3 regions of the Streptomyces sp. NPDC048514 genome follow, and region 2 is predicted to be linked to each of the others. Evidence: riboswitches for the same ligand, from Rfam matches in the RefSeq annotation. Region 2 holds a riboswitch; each other region holds the start of a gene.
What was found. A riboswitch is a leader RNA that binds a small molecule or an ion and turns the genes downstream of it on or off. The one in region 2 is predicted to bind cyclic di-AMP.
Positions count from the first base shown of each region.

Region 1: another riboswitch for cyclic di-AMP. It lies ahead of ACGFT2_RS09755 (transglycosylase family protein); the one in region 2 lies ahead of ACGFT2_RS04975 (peptidoglycan DD-metalloendopeptidase family protein).
Region 3: another riboswitch for cyclic di-AMP. It lies ahead of ACGFT2_RS27745 (transglycosylase SLT domain-containing protein); the one in region 2 lies ahead of ACGFT2_RS04975 (peptidoglycan DD-metalloendopeptidase family protein).

Region 1 covers NZ_JBICWT010000004.1:211,018-217,812, forward strand. Annotated here, with positions in the region: gene ACGFT2_RS09735 (exopolyphosphatase) at 460-1,401, opposite strand; gene ACGFT2_RS09740 (DUF501 domain-containing protein) at 1,398-1,955, opposite strand; gene ACGFT2_RS09745 (septum formation initiator family protein) at 1,984-2,460, opposite strand; gene eno (phosphopyruvate hydratase) at 2,613-3,893, opposite strand; gene ACGFT2_RS09755 (transglycosylase family protein) at 4,453-5,157, opposite strand; cyclic di-AMP (ydaO/yuaA leader) riboswitch at 5,162-5,334, opposite strand; gene ACGFT2_RS09760 (transglycosylase family protein) at 5,511-6,596, opposite strand; gene ACGFT2_RS09765 (cytochrome P450) at 6,746-6,795, opposite strand, start outside.
Region 2 covers NZ_JBICWT010000002.1:473,091-479,885, reverse strand. Annotated here, with positions in the region: gene ACGFT2_RS04995 (helix-turn-helix domain-containing protein) at 1-131, shown strand, start outside; gene ACGFT2_RS04990 (DUF6126 family protein) at 128-250, shown strand; gene ACGFT2_RS04985 (tyrosine-protein phosphatase) at 321-1,118, opposite strand; gene ACGFT2_RS04980 (alpha-galactosidase) at 1,291-3,363, shown strand; cyclic di-AMP (ydaO/yuaA leader) riboswitch at 3,676-3,838, shown strand; gene ACGFT2_RS04975 (peptidoglycan DD-metalloendopeptidase family protein) at 3,843-4,805, shown strand; gene ACGFT2_RS04970 (SGNH/GDSL hydrolase family protein) at 5,078-5,863, shown strand; gene ACGFT2_RS04965 (TetR/AcrR family transcriptional regulator) at 6,109-6,729, opposite strand.
Region 3 covers NZ_JBICWT010000013.1:118,177-124,971, forward strand. Annotated here, with positions in the region: gene ACGFT2_RS27725 (ATP-grasp domain-containing protein) at 1-686, shown strand, start outside; gene ACGFT2_RS27730 (FAD-dependent oxidoreductase) at 816-2,018, shown strand; gene ACGFT2_RS27735 (HAD family hydrolase) at 2,295-3,107, shown strand; gene ACGFT2_RS27740 (PT domain-containing protein) at 3,116-3,232, shown strand; gene ACGFT2_RS27745 (transglycosylase SLT domain-containing protein) at 3,346-3,846, opposite strand; cyclic di-AMP (ydaO/yuaA leader) riboswitch at 3,850-4,029, opposite strand; gene ACGFT2_RS27750 (polyprenyl synthetase family protein) at 4,778-5,788, shown strand; gene ACGFT2_RS27755 (outer membrane lipoprotein carrier protein LolA) at 6,405-6,795, shown strand, end outside.

The sequences.
Region 1 (6,795 bases), on a different contig from region 2:
TGCTCGTGCGCCCCTTCACAAGCTTCGACGGGGCCTGTGCTAAACTCCGCGGCCCGCGTGACGCAGGTCATGGACCGGCGCGGGAACCGCGGGGCGGTTCGACCCGTTGTCAAGGCCGTGTGAGCTGCCCATCCAGGTCATCGGGACCCTCGCGAGCCACCTCGGCAAGGCGCCTCGGGCACCCTCCGAAAACCCCTCCGCGATGCTCTTGTGAGGGCGCCCGGAGGGCCGTTCGGACCCCGGATGGCCCTCCGGAGGCCCTTCGGCCCCTCATGGGGACCGAATTCCTTGTGAAGAACTTCACGAACTTTTCCGACGGCGCGTCGTCGTGGCGCCCGGATGCCCCCCGGAGACCCGCTCACACGTTATCCAACCTGCTCACCGGAGGCTACTCACCAGTAGCAAAGGGGCCGGAAAGAACCCCTTCGTCAGCGGCTGCGGCTACGGCTGCGGCTGCGGCTACGCCATCGACCACGCGATGCCGTCGAGGATGTCGTGCTCGCTCACCACGACCTCCCGGGCACCGATCCGCTCCATGATCGCGAGCAGGACGAGGGCGCCCGCGCCGATCACGTCGACCCGGCCCGGGTGCATGGACGGGATCGCCGCGCGCTCTGCGTGCGTGGAGCGCAACAGCCGCTCGGTGATCTCGCGGACGCGGTCGTACGGGACACGGGAGTGGTGGATGCGCTCGGAGTCGTACTCCGGCAGGCCCTGGTCGATCGCGGACACGGTGGTGACCGAGCCGGCGAGACCGACCAGCGTCCGCGCCTCGCGCAACGGGACCGTCCGCTCGGCGAGATCCAGGGCGGCCTCGATGTCGGCCCGCATGGCGGCGATCCGGTCCTCGGAGGGCGGGTCGCTCACCGCACCCTCGTGCACCAGGTGCCGCTCGGTCATCCGCACGCAGCCGACGTCCACGGACCGGGCGGCCCGCACGTGGTCGTCGCCGACGACGAACTCGGTGGAGCCGCCGCCGATGTCCACCACCAGGTAGGGCCTGGCGAGGTCGTGGCGGCCCGTCAGCTCCTTGGTGGCTCCGGTGAAGGAGAACTCGGCCTCCTGGTCGCCGGTGATGACCTCCGGCTCCACCCCGAGGATGTCGAGCACGCCCCGCACGAAGTCGTCCCGGTTCTCGGCGTCCCGGGAGGCGGAGGTGGCGACGAAGCGCAGCTTCTCGGCGCCGTGCCGCTTGACGATGCCGGCGTACTCGCGGCAGGCGGCGAAGGTCCGCTGGAGCGCCTCGGGGGCGAGCCGGCCGGTGCGGTCGACGTCCTGGCCGAGCCGCACGATCGTCATCCGCCGGTCCAGGTCGGTCAGTTCGCCCGTCGCCGGGTCGGCGTCCGCGACCAGCAGCCGGATGGAGTTCGTACCGCAGTCGACGGCGGCGACACGGGTCACTTCGCGTCCTCCTCGGTGGCGCCCGGCGCTTCCTCGGTGGCGCCGGGCGTCACGCACGGACCCTTGCTCCACCACTCCGGCAGCATCGCGATCGCCTCGTCGCCGAGCGGGTTCACGCCCGGGCCCGCGGCCAGCGAGTGGGCCACCAGGACGTGCAGGCACTTCACCCGGTCCGGCATGCCGCCGGCGCTCGGGAAACCCTGGAGCACCTCGATCTCGTCCCGGCGCCGGATGTAGTCCTCGTGCGCCGCCCGGTAGGCGGCGGCCAGCTCCGGGTCGGTCTCCAGCCGCTCCGTCATCTCCTTCATGACCCCGTTCGCCTCCAGCGTGCCGATCGCCGAGGCGGCGCGCGGGCACGTCAGGTAGTACGTCGTCGGGAAGGGCGTGCCGTCGGGCAGCCGCGGTGCCGTCTCCACGACGTCCGGCTGACCGCAGGGGCAGCGGTGCGCGATGGCCCTCAGACCCCGTGGCGGGCGGCCCAGCTGCTGCTTGAAGGCCTCGACGTCGGCGTCGGTGGGCTCGGTGCGCTCAGTGGGCGGCGGAGGCTTGTGCATGACTGCTCTTCGAAGACTTTCTGTGGGTTCACTGGTCGGAGGCGTCGGACTTGTCGACCCCGTCCCAGACGTTCGCGTACCAGGGCCGGTGGGCGGCGCCGGTGTCGGTGCGGGACTGCTTGGCCGCGTCCGGGTCGACGACCACGTACCCGGTCTCACCGGGCTTCACGTAGTGCAGCCGGCGCCGGACCTGCTGCTCGGCGTAGGAGTCGTCCTGCCAGCGCGCCTTGAGGTCCCGCAACTGCTCGACCCGCCGGCGCGCCTGCTCCTGCTGCCGCTGGACGTCGGCGATCTGCGCCCGCTGCGAGACGTACTGCCGCATCGGATAGGCGAGCGCGACGACCAGCGAGCACAGCACGAGCGCGAGCAGCGCGGCGCGGCCGGTGAGCCGCGATCGGCGGGCCTGCCGCTTGGTCTGGGAGCGGTAGACCCTGGCCGCGGTCTGCTCACCGAGCGCCCGCAGCCTGGTCGCGGTGGAGAACCGGTCACGGTCCTTCACGGCCATCTTCCCGCCTCCCGTTCACACACGCGCGTACGTCCCCGGACACGGTACGGGACCGGGTACGGGGACGTACGTACGACTGGCTAGGACTTGGCCCGGGAAGGTTCAGCCCGTGCCGTGCCCGACGGTCCGCACGGCGGACGCGCGGGGAGGGCTCAGCCCTTGAAGCGGGGGAAGGCGCTGCGCCCGGCGTACACCGCGGCGTCGTCGAGGATCTCCTCGATGCGCAGCAGCTGGTTGTACTTGGCGACGCGCTCGGAGCGGGCCGGGGCACCGGTCTTGATCTGGCCGCAGTTGGTGGCGACGGCCAGGTCGGCGATGGTGACGTCCTCGGTCTCGCCGGAGCGGTGGGACATCATGCACTTGTAGCCGTTGCGCTGGGCCAGCTCGACGGCGTCCAGGGTCTCGGTCAGCGAGCCGATCTGGTTGACCTTGACCAGCAGGGCGTTGGCGGCGCCGTCCTCGATGCCGCGGGCGAGGCGCTCGGGGTTGGTGACGAACAGGTCGTCGCCGACCAGCTGGACCTTGTCGCCGAGCTTGTCGGTGATGACCTTCCAGCCGGCCCAATCGTCCTCGAACAGCGGGTCCTCGATGGAGACCAGCGGGTACGCCTCGACCAGCTCGGCGTAGTACTCGGTCATCTCCTCGGCGGAGCGGTTCTTGCCCTCGAAGACGTAGGAGCCGTCCTTGTAGAACTCGGACGCGGCGACGTCGAGCGCCAGGGCGATCTGCTCGCCGGGGGTGTAGCCGGCCTCCTTGATCGCCTCCAGGATGAGGTCGAGGGCCTCGCGGTTGGAGCCGAGGTTCGGGGCGAAGCCGCCCTCGTCGCCGAGACCCGTGGACAGGCCCTTGTTCTTCAGGACCTTCTTCAGGGTGTGGTAGACCTCGGCACCCCAGCGCAGCGCCTCGGAGAAGGACTCCGCGCCGATCGGGGCGATCATGAACTCCTGGATGTCCACGTTGGAGTCGGCGTGCGAGCCGCCGTTCAGGATGTTCATCATCGGCACCGGCAGCAGGTGCGCGTTCGGGCCGCCCAGGTAGCGGAACAGGGGCAGGTCGGACGCCTCGGAGGCGGCGTGGGCGACGGCCAGGGAGACGCCGAGGATGGCGTTGGCGCCGAGGGAGCCCTTGTTGTCGGTGGCGTCCAGGTCGAACATGGCCTGGTCGATCAGGCGCTGCTCGGTGGCGTCGTAGCCGACCAGCTCGGGGCCGATCTGCTCGATGACGGCGAGGACGGCCTTCTCGACACCCTTGCCCTGGTAGCGGTTCGAGTCACCGTCGCGCAGCTCGATGGCCTCGAAGGCGCCGGTGGAGGCGCCGGACGGGACGGCGGCACGACCCGTGCTGCCGTCGTCGAGGCCGACCTCGACCTCGACCGTGGGGTTGCCTCGGGAGTCCAGGATTTCCCGGGCTACGACGACGTCGATGGACGGCACGAGCATCTCCTTCTTGGATGTGACGCTGGAAGCGCGGGGCCGGCTGCCTCGCGGCTGGGCCTTGCGACTAGAGCCTAACCGCCCCCGGGGCGTCGGCCACCGACCGACCGTCCCGTGGACAGTGAGGGACACGCAGACGGTACCCATTGTTCACTGTCGGAACAAAGAGGGGTACCGGTGAAGAACAGGGAAAGCGCGGGGGCCGGCGCCTGGAAACGAAAAACCCCGCCCCGGCGCGTACGGGGGAACACGCGCCGGGGCGGGGAGCCCGTGGGGACGGGGGTGGCCCTCACGGGGTCTTCGGGGGACGGGCCGGGGAGGTGAGGGCGCCGCACCGTGGCCGGCGGCCCGCTGCGGCTCCGGGTGCCGCGGGACCGGGCCCGCCGTCACCTCGGGTGCGGCGCGGCCGAGGCCCGCTGTCACCTGAGGTGCGGCCGGGCGCGGCCCGCTGTCACCTCAGGTGCGGGCGTGCGAGGCCCGCTGTCACTTCAGGTGCGGGCGTGCGAGGCCCGCTGTCACTTCAGGTGCAGCAAGGGCGCGGCCCGTGCGGGGCCCGCTGTCACTTCAGGTGCAGCTGCTGACCCGGGTAGATGAGGTCGGCGTCCTGGACGATGTCCTTGTTCAGTTCGAACAGCTTCTGCCAGCCGCCCTTGACGCCGTGCTTCTGGGCGATGGTGCCGAGGGTGTCACCCGTGACGACCTTGTACTCGCCGTCGCCCTTCTTGACCTTCTTGCCGGTCGGGGTGGTGACGGTCTTGCTCGCGGCCGGACGCTCGGCGGACCGGGACGCGGCCTGGTCGCCGGTGGAGCGGGTGGTGGTGCCGCTCGACGAGGTGGTCTTCTTCGACGCGGTGTCGCCGGACGGCGCGGCCGGGGCGGAGCCGCCGTTGGGGGTGCTCGACAGGCCCGTGCCGCAGACCGGCCAGGCGCCCTTGCCCTGGGCCGCGAGGACCTTCTCGGCCACGGCGATCTGCTGCGCCTTGCCGGCCTTGTCGGCGGTGGCGGCGTACTGCGTGCCACCGTAGGCGGCCCAGGTGGAGGCGGAGAACTGCAGGCCGCCGTAGTAGCCGTTGCCGGTGTTGATGGACCAGTTGCCGCCGGCCTCGCACTGGGCGACCGAGTCCCACTCGGAGGTGGTGGCGGCGGAGGCGTTGCCGGCCGCCATCAGCGGGGCGGCGACGGCGGCGCCGGTGACACCGGCCAGCGCGACGGCGCGGACGGCCTTGGACGGACGACGGTGCTTGCCCTTGCCGGAAAACAGCATGGATCGATCCCCTCACCGACGCCTGCGAGGTGAGCTGTCGGGTTCGGGCCGATTGAGTTGCCCGGCCGCACTCCCGCTTGCGCGGAGTGCGGCTTCACCCCCAGCCGGTGCCAGCTCAACTGCTGGTCCCGGCACCTACCTTGGGTCCCCCGCTCCTGCCTTCGGCGCTTGACGCGACGACTGTTCCCGGGCAATCGCTGGCAGGATTCGGCGTTGCGACTGCCGGGGCTCGTGGTGACGAGCGGCCTTGACCGTAGACACGCGATCGACGGAATTTCAAAGACGATCAGGGCTTCTGAGACTCATCCCACACTTTCACCAAACCGGACATCAGCGTCGAATCAGGGCGTCAACTACGGCTGCTTTTCGCCCGTTTCGGGACCGACTTCCAGGGTCTGACCGGCAGTGATGCGGTTCGGGTCGGCGCCGATGGCCTTCTTGTTGTCGGCATAGAGCGCACGCCACCCTCCGTCGACCTCCAGGGAGTCGGCGATGGAGGCGAGCGAGTCGCCCTCGCGGACGGTGTAGGTGCCCGGTTCGCGGGAGGCGTGCCGGCCCGCCAGGGTCCCCTCCTGACCGTTTGTCACCCTTTCGTCCGCGCTCTCTCCGCGATGACGTCCGCCCTGCGTGAGGGCGCCGGTGTCGACGAGGCTCCAGGAACCGGCGTTCTGCCGGTAATTGCCCGAGTTGTCGGCACCGGGGGTGGTGACGGTCGAGTCGTCGCGCTTCTGCGGTTTTCCCGCGCCGGGCGAGGTGGACTTGTCCGACTCGGGCTTATTGGTACCGGTCGAGCCGGAGTCGGTGCCGGCATCGGTGCCGGCGTCCTTGCCCGGACCGGACGCCGGCGCGTCCGGCGAGCCGCTGGAGGAGTCCGAGCCGGAACCGGAGCCTGAGCCGGAACCGGAACCGGAGCCGGTGTCCTTGCCGGAGTCACTGCCGGGGTCCGAGGTCGACGCATCCGGCAGACCGGACGAGTCGGAGTCGCCGGCCGAACCGGACGAGTCGGGCGAACCACCGGTACCGCCGGAGCCGCCGACCCCCGTGTCGACGTCCACGGAGCCCGAGTTCGACGTCAGCCCGGACAGCAGGGCGCACGTGGCCCAGGGCGTGGTGCCCTTGTCGGCGAGGATCTTCTCGGCGACGGCGATCTGCTGCGAACGGCTGGCCTGGTCGGCGCTGTCCGCGTACTGGACGCCGCCGTACTTGTCCCAGTCGTCCTGCGATATCGCCAGACCGCCGTAGTACCCGTTGCCGGTGTTCGCGCTCCAGGAGCCGCCGCTCTCGCACTCGGCCACCTTGTCCCACGTGGTGCCGTCGGCGGCGTTCGCGCTCGCGGCGCCGAGCAGCGGGATGGCGATCGCGGAGCCGGTCACTCCGGCCGCGACGAGGAGGGCCGGAGCCTGACGGGGGCGACGGTGACGACCGTTCCCGGAGAGCATGCGGAAGCCTTTCGTGCGACAGCGGGGGCCGGCACGGCGGATGACACTCGTCGCCGCGCTGATGGGTGAACGTATAGGCAGACGATCACTTGTCACAAGTTAATGCCGCACAGATCACGTGAAGATCACGGTTGGAACGTCCGCCGTGACTACCGTTGCGCGGCGCCGCCGGGGGCCGCCGTGAACTCCACGGGCAGGG
Region 2 (6,795 bases):
TCGACTCGCTCACCCCGCACCGCCTCGCCGCCGAGGACCACGACGGCGTGGAGCTGCTGTTCGTCCACACCCTGCTGCAGAGCCCCACGGCCACGCTGTGCCTGGGCCCGTCGACCGGAGAGCTGCCATGAGCAACTACGAGGAGAAGTTCCCCCGATCCCTGTGGATCCGGCTCCTCATCTACATCGCGCTCGGCCATGTGCTGGCCGCGTTCCTCTACCTGCTGTTCGCGGTGGGCGCCAAGGGCTGAGCGGGCGGTGGCCGGCCGGGCCCGTGCCGCCCGGCCGGGCGGCACGGGAGCGCCGCTTCTCCGCCCGGTCTCAGTCCAGCAGTCGCTCGCGGAGCCGGTCCCGGGTCTCGGGGGAGAGGCCGAGCCCCTGCTCCAGATAGGGGTCGAATCCGCCCCAGGTCTGCTCGATGCTCTCGAAGGCCGCCTCGAGATACTCGGCGCGGGCGTCGAAGAGCGGGCTGAGCAGCTCCATCACCTCGGGGGTGTAGGCGGTGGTGGGGCTGCCGTTGCGACGGACCTTGTAGCGGCGGTGCTTGGCGTTGGACTCCAGGTAATCGGTGACGATCGCGTCGCGTTCCACACCGACGGCGAGCAGCGTGACGGCTATGGAGATGCCCGCGCGGTCCTTGCCCGCCGCGCAGTGCATCAGCGCGGGCACACTGTCCTCGGCGAGCGCGTGCAGCACCCGGGAGTGCTCGGCGGTGCGCTCCTTGACGATCATCCGGTACGACGTGGTCATCCGGGCCGCGGCCCTGCCGTCGTCCAGGATCGCGCGCAGCTGGTCGAGGTCGCCGTCGCGGACCATCTTCCAGAACTCGGCGCCGTCCGCCGGGTCGCTCAGCGGCAGGTTCACGTTCCGCACGCCGGACAGCTCGACGTCCGGGCCTTCCAGCTTCTGGTCGGCCGCGTTGCGGAAGTCGAAGATCGTGTGCAGCCCCAGGGAGGAGAGGAAGGCCGCGTCCTCGCCCGTCGCGTGCGCGAGGTGCCCGCTGCGGAACAGCACTCCGTGTCGCACTCGCCGCCCGTCCACGGTGGGCAGTCCGCCCACGTCACGGAAATTGCGCACTCCGGCCAGTTCCGGCTCGGTCGACGGGACCTGCTGCGTCACGGGGGCTCCTCCCGACGGGTCCCCGTCGGCGTGACTCGCCGACGGGCGCTCCGTCGACCATACGACATTGCTTTCCTCGGGCAATGAGTTGTCCACAGGCATTGTCACCAGGGGCTCCCGAGCCTGATGATGTTCGAACTTGAGTGGATCTGTTGACACCTGTGAGGTCTCGATGGTGGACATCGCCGAAGACGGTCGCACATGGCTCCTCTCGGGGCCCACCAGCGGCTATGCCCTGCACCTCACCGGGGCCGACGAGCTGCTCCACCTCCACTGGGGGCCACGGATCGCGCTCGCCGACGCCGAGGCGCTGGCCGCCGGCCCGCTGCCCGGCCACCGGCCCTTCGAGTCCCCGCTGGACGGCCGCGAGGAGTACCCCGTCGAGGGCGGCCCGCGCTTCGTCCGCCCCGCCCTTTCCGTGCGCACGGACGAGCGCCGTGGCACGGAGTGGCGCTTCGAGGGGTACGACTCGGAGGGCGGCGGGCTGCGGCTGCGCTTCGCCGACGACGGGCTGGCGATCAGCCTGCACTACCGGATGCGCGGGGACGTCGTGGAGCGCTGGGTGAGCGTGGACAACGGCGGGCACACGCGCGTGGAGTTGCTGCGGGCCGACGCCGCCACGTGGACCCTGCCCGACCGCGAGGGCTGGCGGCTGTCCCAGCTGCACGGCCGCTGGGCCGCCGAGTCCCGGCTCACCACCGCCCCCCTCACCTACGGCGACAAGGTCATCGGCAGCCGCCGCGGCCACACCGGCCACCAGCACCTGCCCTGGGTCGCCCTCGACACCGAGGCCACCGAGGAGCGCGGCGAGGTCTACGGCTGCGCGCTCGCCTGGTCCGGCTCCTGGCGCATCTCCGTGGCCCAACTCCCGGACGCGCGCGTGCAGATCACGGGAGGCGCCGGGTACGACGACTCGGGCCTGCTGCTCCTGGCGCCAGGGGAGTCGTACACCACCCCCGTCTTCGCGGGGCTGTGGAGCGACGGCGGCTTCGGGGGCGCGAGCCGGGCCTGGCACGCCTATCAGCGCGCGCACATCGTCCCGGACGCCGAGCGGGACCGGCCCGTCCTCTTCAACTCCTGGGAGGCGACGAACTTCGACATATCCGAGGAGCAGCAGGCGGCGCTGGCCCGCCGCGCCGCCGGGATCGGCGTCGAGCTGTTCGTCGTGGACGACGGCTGGTTCGGCGCCCGTACCGGCGACCGCGCCGGGCTCGGCGACTGGACCCCCAACCCCGACCGCTTCCCGCACGGCCTCGCACCCCTCGCCGACCGGGTGCGCGCCCTCGGCATGCGATTCGGCATCTGGGTCGAGCCCGAGATGGTCAACCCGGACAGCGACCTGTACCGCGCCCACCCCGACTGGGTCCAGTACCAACCGGGACGGAAGCGGACGGAATTCCGCAATCAGCTCGTCCTCAATCTCGCGCGCCCGGACGTCCAGGAGTATCTGTGGGGGCGACTGGACACCCTGCTCTCCAGCACCCCGGTCGACTACGTGAAATGGGACTTCAACCGCTGCTTCACCGACGCGGGCTGGCCGGGCGAGCCGTACCCCCAGCGGCTGTGGATCGACCACGTCCACGCCCTGTACGCCCTGCTGGACCGGTTGCGCGCCGCGCACCCCGAGGTCGCCTTCGAGTCCTGCTCGGGCGGCGGCGGCCGGATCGACCTCGGGGTGATGAGCCGCACCGATCAGGTGTGGACGTCCGACAACACCGATCCGCTGGACCGGCTCGCCATCCAGCACGGCTTCACCCAGATCCACCCCGCCCAGGTCATGGCCGCCTGGGTCACCGACAGCCCGAACACCCAGCTCAACGGCAGGGTCAGCTCGTTGCGATTCCGCTTCGTCAGCGCCATGGCCGGCGTCCTCGGCGTCGGTGGCGACCTCACGCGCTGGAGCGAGGAGGAGCTGACCGAGGCCCGGCGGTGGGTGGAGCTGTACAAGGAGATCCGCCCGGTCGTCCAGCGCGGCGAGCTGTTCCGGCTGCGGCCCCCGGCGGGCGGCTCGAGCGCCGTCCAGTACTCCCTCGGGGACGACGTGGTCGTCCTCGCATGGCTGCAGGCCCAGAGCTACGGCGAACCGGTGCCGGCGGTCCGGCTGCGCGGACTCGACCCCACCGCATCGTATGAATGCCGCGAAACGGGCGAAGTGCTGAGCGGGGCGGTCCTGCTGCACCACGGACTGCGCACCGGTCTGCGGGGTGATCTGGATGCGACGGTTCTCCGATTGAGTCGCATCTAGGTGTTCTGCCCGAATTTGTAGAGCTGGTCATGACTAGATACGGCTGGACATGAAATGAGGGTGTGTGGCGAGGTGGCGCGTGAGGAGCGTCATATCGGTGACCGAGCGTCGCGGATCACGTCCACGTAATTCCGATAAGGAAAAGGGAACTTACCGGAATGCGGGCTCGGTAATTCACGGAGGGTGACGGGGGATTCGGGTCCTCGATCTTCCGGAACGCGAACCCCGGGAATCGGCTGCTTGTTTCCGTACGTCCCGCTCGCTTACGTTCGCCCCCATCCGGACGGAACGCCGAATCCTGCCGCCGCCCGGAATTCCCACACACTTGACCCGTGTCCGGCAGGAGCGGGGGACCCACCAGGTACGACTGCCTGTCCGGTCTCCGCGACAGGCTAGGGGTGAAGCCGTGCACCGCGCGGCCGGGCAACTCCAGCCCGAACCCGACAGCTGACCTCGCAGGCGCCGGAGAGGAATGCGCCATGCCCGCGAAGGGTAAGCACCGACGTCCCAAGACCCCGCGTCTTTCCCGCTCCGTCGCCGTCGCCGGAACCGGTGGCGCCGCACTGGCCCTCCCGCTCTTCGGAGCCGTCGGGGCGCACGCCGCCACTCCGGCACACTCCGTCTCCACGAAGCCCGCGCAGTCCGTTCCGGCCACGGCGAAGAAGTCCGCGCCGCAGCAGGATCCGGCCGTGCACGCCTACACGGTGAAGGCCGGCGACTGCCTCTCGGCGATCGCCGAGAGGCAGCACGTCGGCGGCGGCTGGCACCGGCTCTACGACGACAACCGGCAGGCCGTCGGCGCCGACCCGTCGCTGATCCACCCCGGCCTGAAGCTCACGGTCGGCGGGAAGGCCGCGCAGCACAGCCCCGGGCCGGCCGCCCCGCAGCACGCCTCGGCCGCCCCGGGGCGTGTATCGGCCGCCCCGCAGCCCGCGTCGGCCAAGGCGCAGTCCCCGGCCTCCGCGAAGACCCCCCAGGCGCAGGCGGCCCCGGCTGTCGAGCCGGCCGGCTCCACCGCTCCCGCCACCGCCACCGGCTACACCCTCCCGGTGACCGGCGCCACCGTCGGCACGGGCTATCACGTGGCCGGCAGCATGTGGTCCAGCGGATACCACACCGGCGTCGACTTCGTCGTCCCGGCGGGCACCCCGCTCAAGGCCGTCGCCGCGGGCACGGTCGTCTCCGCCGGCTGGGGCGGCGCCTACGGCAACCAGGTCGTCATCAAGCTCGACGACGGCCTCTACGCCCAGTACGCGCACCTCTCGCAGCTCTCCGTCTCGGCCGGCCAGACCGTGACCGCGGGCACGCAGGTCGGTCTGTCGGGCGCCACCGGCAACGTGACCGGCCCGCACCTGCACTTCGAGATCCGCACCACCGCGGACTACGGCTCCGACCTCGACCCGGTCGACTACCTGCGCCGGCACGGCGTCGCCGTCGGCTGAGGACCACCGCACCCCGAACCACCCGCCTGACACGCCTCCGAAGGCCGGACTCCGATCCCCGGGTCCGGCCTTCGGTGTGTCCGCACGACGATCACACGACGACGAATCACACGCTCAACATCGCCGCCGACAGGTCTATTCCTGGCTTGGCAACTTATTTAAGGGTGTCTCATCTCACCGGCCGTCAACCCCTGCCTACGGTCGCGTAGGTCACATCAAGAGGTGAATCATGGTCCGATGTGGCAGACGATTCGAAGAGTGACAACAGATCAGTGATCGGGTCGTACGTGGCGGTGGGGGACAGCTTCACCGAGGGCGTCGGCGACCCCGGACCCGACGGGGCGTTCGTCGGCTGGGCCGACCGGTTCGCCGTGCTTCTCGCCGACCGGCGTCCCGAGGGTGACTTCCAGTACACCAACCTCGCCGTACGCGGAAAGTTGCTGGACCAGATCGTGGCCGACCAGGTCCCCCGGGCCGCCGAACTGGCCCCGGACCTGGTCTCTTTCTGCGCCGGCGGCAACGACATCATCCGCCCCGGCACCGACCCGGACGAGGTGGCCGAGCGGTTCGAGCGGGCCTTGGCCCGGCTGGCCGGGGCCGCGGGCACGGTGCTGGTGACGACCGGCTTCGACACCCGGGGCGTCCCCTTGCTCAAGCACCTGCGGGGCAAGATCGCCACGTACAACGGGCATGTGCGCGCGATCGCCGACCGGTACGGCTGTCCCGTGCTCGACCTGTGGTCCCTCAAGTCCGTGCAGGACCGCAGGGCCTGGGACAGCGACCGGCTCCACCTCTCGCCCGAGGGGCACACGCGCGTGGCGCTGCGGGCCGGGCAGGCGCTCGACCTCGAGGTCCCGGCCGACCCGGAGCAGTCGTGGCCGCCGCTGCCGCCGCGGGGCACCCTGGAGGTCCGGCGCGACGACGTCCAGTGGGCCCGCGAGTTCCTCGTCCCGTGGATCGGGCGACGGCTGCGCGGCGAGTCCTCCGGTGACCATGTGACCGCGAAGGGCACCCTGTCGCCCGACGACATCAAGATGAGGATCGCCTCCGTGGCCTGACCTCGCCGACCGTGCCCCCGCACGCCCTCGCGGCCAGGGGGCACGCCGGCCACGGGCCGCACCCGGCCGGCGCCGGGCGCCCGTCCCCGGCGAGCAGGGGACCGCCCGGGGGGACTGCGCGGCCCTCACGGCCTCATCTCCGTCCGGGACGCTCGCCTCTCCCGATCCGCAGGGGCGCGCTCGCCGCTCCCTCTCCGTCCGGGGCGCTCACCGCTCCCGGCGCGTACGGGGCGCCTACGCGGCGCTCACCGCTCCCGCTCGGTCAACGCCTTCCGGTCCAGACCCAGTTCACGGGCCAGGGCTTCGTCCACCCAGTCCTGGGCCCGGGCCCTCGGCACCCCGCCCGGATACGACGTCAGCTGTACGGCCAGCCCGTCCAGCAGCGCGGTCAGCCGGAGTGCCGTACCGGCCGGGTCGGCGCACCCGAACTCGCCCGCCGCCACGCCCTCGGCGATGACCTCGGTGAGCGCGGCCTTCCACTGCCTGTCCAGGTTCCGGGTGACCTCCCGCAGGGCGGGGTCGCGCAAGGACACGGCCCAGCCCTCGATCCACAGCCGCCAGCCCTTGGCCTGACCCGTGGGGGCGTACCAGCGCACCGCCGCCCGCAGCCGGCGCAACGCGGACGTGCGGCGCCCCAGCAGCTTGCGCAGATGTGCGAGATCGTCCTGTGCCGCGTAGGTGAACGCGGCGGCGACCAGCTTCTCCTTGGTCGAGAAGTGGTACAGCACAAGCGCGTTGCTCACGCCGAGCACCGCGGCCACGTCGGCGATCCTGACCGCCGCCACGCCCCGCGCCTCGATCTGCTGGATGGCGGCCCGCAACAGCTCCTCCTGCCGCTCGGCCACGCTCAACCGCACTCTCGCCACGCGGTCACCCTAGTCCGTGGCCGAGGGCGGCACCGAATCGGAAAGCCGGCCGTGCGGAGCGGACGG
Region 3 (6,795 bases), on a different contig from region 2:
TCACCACGCGCGCGGGCCTGCTCGCACTGGCCCGGGACTGGGGCGAGGACCCCGGCGTGATCCTCCAGGAGTACCTGCCGCGCCAGGAGGCCGAGGACTGGATCGTGCACGCCTGCTTCGACCGGGACTCCAGCCCCGTCGCGCTGTTCACCGGCGTCAAGGTCCGCTCGTGGCCTCCGCACGCGGGCATGACGGCGAACGCGTACGTCGTCGACAATCCGGAACTCGCCGACCTCGCCGCTCGTTTCATCAAGCAGATCGGCTTCAGCGGCATCATCGACCTCGACCTGCGCTTCGACCGGCGCGACGGACAGTACAAGCTCCTCGACTTCAACCCGCGCATGGGCGCCCAGTTCCGGCTCTTCGAGAACGAGTCGGGAGTGGACGTCGTCCGCGCGATGCACCTGCACCTGACCGGCCGTCCCGTTCCCGAGGGGGAACAGCGCGCCGGCCATCGCTACATCGTGGAGAACATCGACCTCCCCGCCCTCCTCGCCTACCGCCGCGGCGGCTATACGACGCCGCACGCTCCGGCGAGGGCGAGCGGGACGGAGCTGGCCTGGTTCGCGGGTGACGACCCGCTGCCGTTCCTCACGATGCTCGCCCGCTTCGTGCGCCCGGGCGCGAAGCACCTCTATCAGCTGTGGCGGACCAACCGCCGCGGCAGCGGCACAGCCACGAAGTAGGCCGCCTGTGGCGGACCGACGCCACAGGCATCAGCACAGCCACGAAGCGGACAAGGCCACGAAGCGGACAAGGCCACGAAGCGGACAAGGCCACGAAGGTGGCGCATCGCGTCTCTGGGGAGGGACTTCGTGATTCGACCGGTTGCAGTCATCGGGGCGGGGCCGTTCGGCCTGTCCACCGCCGCGCATCTGCGGGCGCGCGGCATCCCCGTCCGCGTCTTCGGCGACCCCATGGTGAGCTGGCGCGACCACATGCCGGAGGGCATGCTCCTGAAGTCGACCCCCGCCGCCTCGAGCCTGGACTGCCCGCAGCCCGGCCACACCCTCGCCGACTACTGCGACACGGCCGGCATCCGCCGGCTGGTGACCGACGAGGACATCATCCCGGTGGAGACGTTCATCGCCTACGGCGAGTGGTTCCAGCGCAAGCTGGTCCCCGGCCTGGAGCAGGTGCGCGTCGTCTCCGTCGACCGCGACACGAGCGGTGGCTTCGAGCTGAAACTCGACTCGGGCGAGCTGTTCACCGCGCGCGCGGTCGTCGTCGCCACCGGCCTGTCCGGTCTCGCCCGCCTCCCGGCGGAGCTGGCCGGGGCGGTCGCCGACGGCCCGGCTGCGACGGGACCGGTCTCGCACAGCGCCCAGCACCACGACCTCGGCCGGTTCGCCGGCAAGGAGCTGATCGTGATCGGCGCCGGCCAGTCCGCGCTGGAGACGGCGGTGCTCGCGGCCGAGGCGGGCGCCCGGGTGCGGGTGGTCGCGCGCGGGCGCGGCCGGGTCGCCTTCGGCGCCCCGCCCTGGAAGCAGCCGGCTCTCCGCCCCGAGTCCCCCTTCGGCCGGGCCTGGTCGCTGTGGGCGCTCAGCCACTACCCGCACCCCTACCGCTTCCTGCCCGAGGCCACCCGCCACCACCTGGTCCGCCGGGTCCTCGGCCCGCTGGGCGCCTGGTGGCTGCGCGAGCGCTTCGAGAGCCGCGTGCAGGTCCGTGAGATCGAGCGGCTGACCGGCGCCGAGGCCCCGGACGGCAGCCCCGTCCTCACCGTCCGCCTGCCCGACGGCCGGACCGAGCGGCTCAGCGCCGACCACGTCATCGCCGCCACCGGATACCGCGTCGACATAGCGGCGATGGACTTCCTCGGCCCCGAGCTGCGCACCCGCCTCGCGGTGAGCCGCGGCACCCCGAAGCTCGGCCCCGGCTACGTCTCCTCCGTGCCCGGCCTGTACTTCACCGGGCTCCCTGCGGCGTCCTCGTACGGCCCGGTGATGCGTTTCGTCTGCGGCACGGAGTTCGCCTCCCCCCGGCTGACGAAGCACCTGGCCGCGGCCCACGGTTGAGGTACCACGGCCGGCCCGGCGCCCCTGCCGCCCTCGCCGTCTCGCTCACCGGCAGGCCCACGGACAGCTCTCCGGCCACGATCAGGAGCACCTCCCGGCCACGACCGGACGACTCCCCGGCCACGACTGGACAGCTCCCCGGCCACGACCCGGCGCCACTCCGCCGGCCACCCCCGGCCACCAGGGGTGCCGTGGGCATCACTTGGGGCTGAGCAGCACGTAAGTGCGTGGAACGACGGGTGAGTCGGCGGGGCGCGGGGTCCGTATTCTCTGATCATGGCACCCACCCCCGCGTACGGACTGATCGCCACCGACCTGGACGGGACGCTGCTGCGCGGCGACGACACCGTCTCCGACCGGTCGCTGGCCGCGCTCGCGAGGGTGGCGCGGGCGGGCGCCCGGCACCTTGTGGTGACGGGCCGGCCGGCCCCGCGGGTACGGCTCCTGCTGGCGAACCTCGGCTGTACTGGGCTTGCGGTGTGCGGGCAGGGTGCCCAGGTCTACGACGCTGCCGCCGGCCGTCTGCTGTGGTCGGTCCGGCTGGACCGGGAGCTGGCGGAGACCGCGCTCGGCAAGATCGAGGCGGAGGTGGGGCAGGTCTACGCGGCCGTCGACCAGGACGGCGTGGACGGGCTCACGCTCATCGAACCCGGGTATCTGATGCCGCACCCGACGCTGCCGGCGGTCCAAGTCGCCCGGCGCGACGACCTGTGGTGCGAGCCCATCAGCAAGGTGCTGCTGCGCCACGCCACCCTGTCGGACGACGAGTTGGCGTCCGTCGCGCGCGCGGCGGTCGACTCGCTGGCGACCGTCACCATGTCGGGGCCGGGAACCGTGGAACTCCAGCCGCGCGGGGTGACCAAGGCGACCGGTCTCGCGCTTGCCGCAGAGCGGCTCGGGATCGGCGCCGAACGGGCCCTGGCCTTCGGGGACATGCCCAACGACATCCCGATGTTCCACTGGGCCGGACGAGGGGTGGCCATGGCCAACGCCCATCCCGAACTTAAGGCGGTGGCCGACGAGGTCACCTCGTCGAACGAGGACGACGGCATCGCCGTCGTCCTCGAAAGAGTCTTCCCGGCCGGCTGACCGGCCGAGTGGCCGACCGGACAGTTCGCCCGACCGAGCGGCCATCCGCCCGACCGACCGCCCAACTGACCGACCGACCAGCCGAGCGACCGGCCAACCGGCCGACAGACCGGCCAACCGGCTAACCGGCCGGCCGTCACTTCAGCGACTCGCCGTCGGTCCGGTGACCGGTGCGCGCCGGTCCGTCAGGTGCCGGTGCGCACCGGTCCGCCGGGTGAGGGGTGCCGGTCCGCGCAGGTCAGTACGCGCCGAACACGTTGTCGATCGACCCGTACCGCGCGGCCGCGTAGTTGCAGGCGGCGGTGATGTTGGCGACCGGGTCGTAGACGTTGAACGACGTTCCGGCCACGTGGTACGCGTTGAAGGTCGGGTCGATGACCTGGAGCAGGCCCTTGGACGGGATGCCCTTGGCCGCGTTGGAGTCCCAGAGGTTGATGGCCGAGGGGTTGCCCGAGGACTCCCGCATGATGTTGCGGTGGATGCCGTTGTAGGTGCCCGGGATCTTCTTCTCGGCCATGATCGCGAGCGACTCGCGGATCCAGCCGTCGAGGTTGTTCGGGTATCCGGCGAGCGTGGTGGACGGCGTGGTGGCCGTGGGAGCGGCCGCAGGAGTGGCCGCGGAGGCGCCGGTGGCGCCGATGAGCGGGAGGGCGAGCACGGCGGCACCGGTGCCGGCGACGGCGAGCTTGCGGACGAGACGGCTGGTGCGAACGCGGCGAGGCTGAGCGGCAGCAGGCATGGGGAAGTTCCTCTCCGGCGCCTGCGAGGTGAGCTGTCGGGTTCGGGCGGGGAGGTGCCCGGCCGCACTCCGGAGAGTGCGATTTCACCCCTAGCCGTTCCGGTGCGACGTATGCCGTCCGGTCCGGCGACTTACCTGGTTCCCCCGCTCCTGCCCTGCGAATGAGTTCGTCGATGGGTTACGCGGGCGGCGGCAGGATTTGGCGCTCCGCCCGACGGCCCGGAACGTATGCGAGAGCACATGTCGGGAACAAGTGCCTGATTCATACAACGCACTGTTTGACCTTGATCTGTGCCGTATGGGGTACTTGATCCTTTGCGGTTGCCAACTTCTCAACTCGCCGAGGACGTAAGGGAGAAGGGATGGCCGTGCTGGTGGAGGGGGCGAGGGGGGTGGTTGCTCCACGTGACCCAATTCACGAAATAGCAAAATGCAGCAAATCAGACATGGAGGATTAAGCCGATTCGGTCCTGAAGTCGGATTCCGGTGGAATTCGCGATACGCCCTCGGCCGTTCTCGCGCCTCATCGCCGGCCGCGGAGAGGGTGCGTAGGGGGGTGGAGAGGGGGGTGGCGGGGGTGAGTGGGGGCGGCGGGGGATCGACCGTCGCCCGGATCCGGGCGGATTGAGCCGATTCGAGCGCGCCTGGGTGCCCGCGGGGCCGGCAGGGTGGACGCCTCCGTTGTGGGCCGGCGTTACTCCGCTCACCTTCGGATTCGCGACAAGCAGTGTGTACTGCTGTTAAGTCGATAGATATCTGTTCGTATCAGCCGATCAGCACCATACCGGTCATGATCCGATACCGCCCGGGCTGGACCGGTGGGCGCTATCGGTGATCGAAAGAGGACCGGATACGCTGACTTGAGTGATGGCAACGACCTATCGACAAACCGTGTAATCGCCAGCAGACACCAGCAGACAGGAGACCCCTCGTGACCGTCGTCGGGCCGTTCGGGCTGAGCGTGCGGGACCAGGCTCTGGAAGCCGATGTCCAGGTCGGATTGGCGGCTGTCGAGGAAGGCTTGCTCGAGGCCACCAAGAGCGAGGTCCCGTTCATCACAGAGGCCGCCCAGCACCTCGTGCGGGCCGGCGGGAAGCGGTTCCGGCCGCTGCTGGTGATGCTGGCGGCGCAGTTCGGCGACCCTTACGCACCCGGTGTCGTGCCGTCCGCCGTCGTGGTCGAGCTGACCCACCTCGCCACCCTGTACCACGACGACGTCATGGACGAGGCGGCCGTGCGACGCGGCGTGGACAGCGCCAACACGCGCTGGGGCAACTCCGTCGCGGTCCTCACGGGCGACTTCCTGTTCGCCCGAGCCTCCCAGATCCTCGCCGACCTCGGCCCCGAGGCGGTCCGGGTGCAGGCCCTGGCGTTCGAACGGCTGGTCACGGGCCAGATCCTGGAGACCGCCGGTCCCGCGGACGGCCGGGACCCGGTCGAGCACTACCTGGACGTGCTCAGCGGCAAGACGGGCTCCCTGGTGGCGGTCGCGTGCCGGTTCGGCGCGATGATGTCCGGCGCCGACGAGACGGTCGTCGACGTGCTCACGCAGTACGGCGAACGGCTCGGGGTCGCCTTCCAGCTCGCGGACGACGTCCTGGACATCGCCTCCGACTCCCACGAGTCGGGCAAGACGCCGGGTACCGACCTGCGCGAGGGCATCCCGACCCTGCCCGTGCTCCGGCTGCGCGAGCGGGCCGCCCGGATGGGGCTGCCCGAGGACGTCGCACTGTGTGACCTGCTGGACTCCGACCTCAGCGACGACGCCCGGCACGCCGAGGCGCTGGCCGCGCTGCGTGCGCACCCCGCGCTGGAGCAGGCCCGCCGGGACACCGTCCGGTACGCGGAGGAGGCGCGCGCCGCGCTGGCGCCGCTGAGGGAGTGCGACGCCAAGGCGGCCCTGCTCGAACTGTGCGACGCGGTGGTCCACCGCGCCGGCTAGCCGCCCCGCCGGCCTCCCCGCCGAAACGCACACACGAGACGCGAAGCCGACCCCGAGCGCCGTCCCAGGCGCCGGCTCCGTGCGCCGTCCCAGGCGCCGGCTCCGTGCGCCGTACCAAACGCCGGCTCCGTGCGCCGTACCAAACGCCGGCCCGTGCGCCGTACCAAACGCCGGCCCGTGCGCCGTACCAAGCCCGAACCCGTGCGCCGGCCCCGTGCGCCGTACCCCGGCGTCGACACGAGCGTGAACTCCCGCGTGAACGCCCATGTGCATCACCCGCGCCGATCACCCGCGCCGATCACCCGCGCCGAACACCCGCGCCGAACACCGCGCGGCACGCACGGGCGGTGCTTCCGGGTGCGGTTCCCGCGGCACGGTGGTAGGGCTGACATGGGCCCGCGGTGCCGGACCCCTACGGGTCGGGCGGCCGCCGGGCCCCGTGTGTCATACCGGAGGCGTACACGGGATTGGCTCCGAGGTCTGACGCTTCCTCACGGCCGATTTGGTGAGATGGGTACCACGGAAATCACCACTCCTCACCGATTCGGGTGAGAATGGCGGCTCAGGGTGGACCAGCGTGAGGACAGCCGCCGCCGACGACGGAGGTAAGGCACACATGGCACCGTACGAATCCGACGACGCAACGGTCGCCGCACAGGACGAGGACCCGCGCTCCGGCCGGCGCAAGGCCGTCCGGTACGCCGTTCCGGTCGCGGTGGTGGGGGTGGCGGCGGCCACGATCGGGCTGGTCCCGGCGCTCGCCGACTCCGGAGACCCCGATCTGCCCCGGATCACCGCACAGCAGCTCATAGAGAAGATCGCCAAGTCGGACGTGCAGCAGTTGTCCGGCACCGTGCGGGTCAGCACCGACCTGGGACTGCCCGACCTCGGCGGTCTCCAGAACGGCATCGCCCCCGGCGCGTCCCAGGGCTCCGGCGACGGCTCCTCCGCCGACCCGCAGGCCAAGCTCACCGAGCTGGCGACCGGCACGCACACCCTGCGGGTGG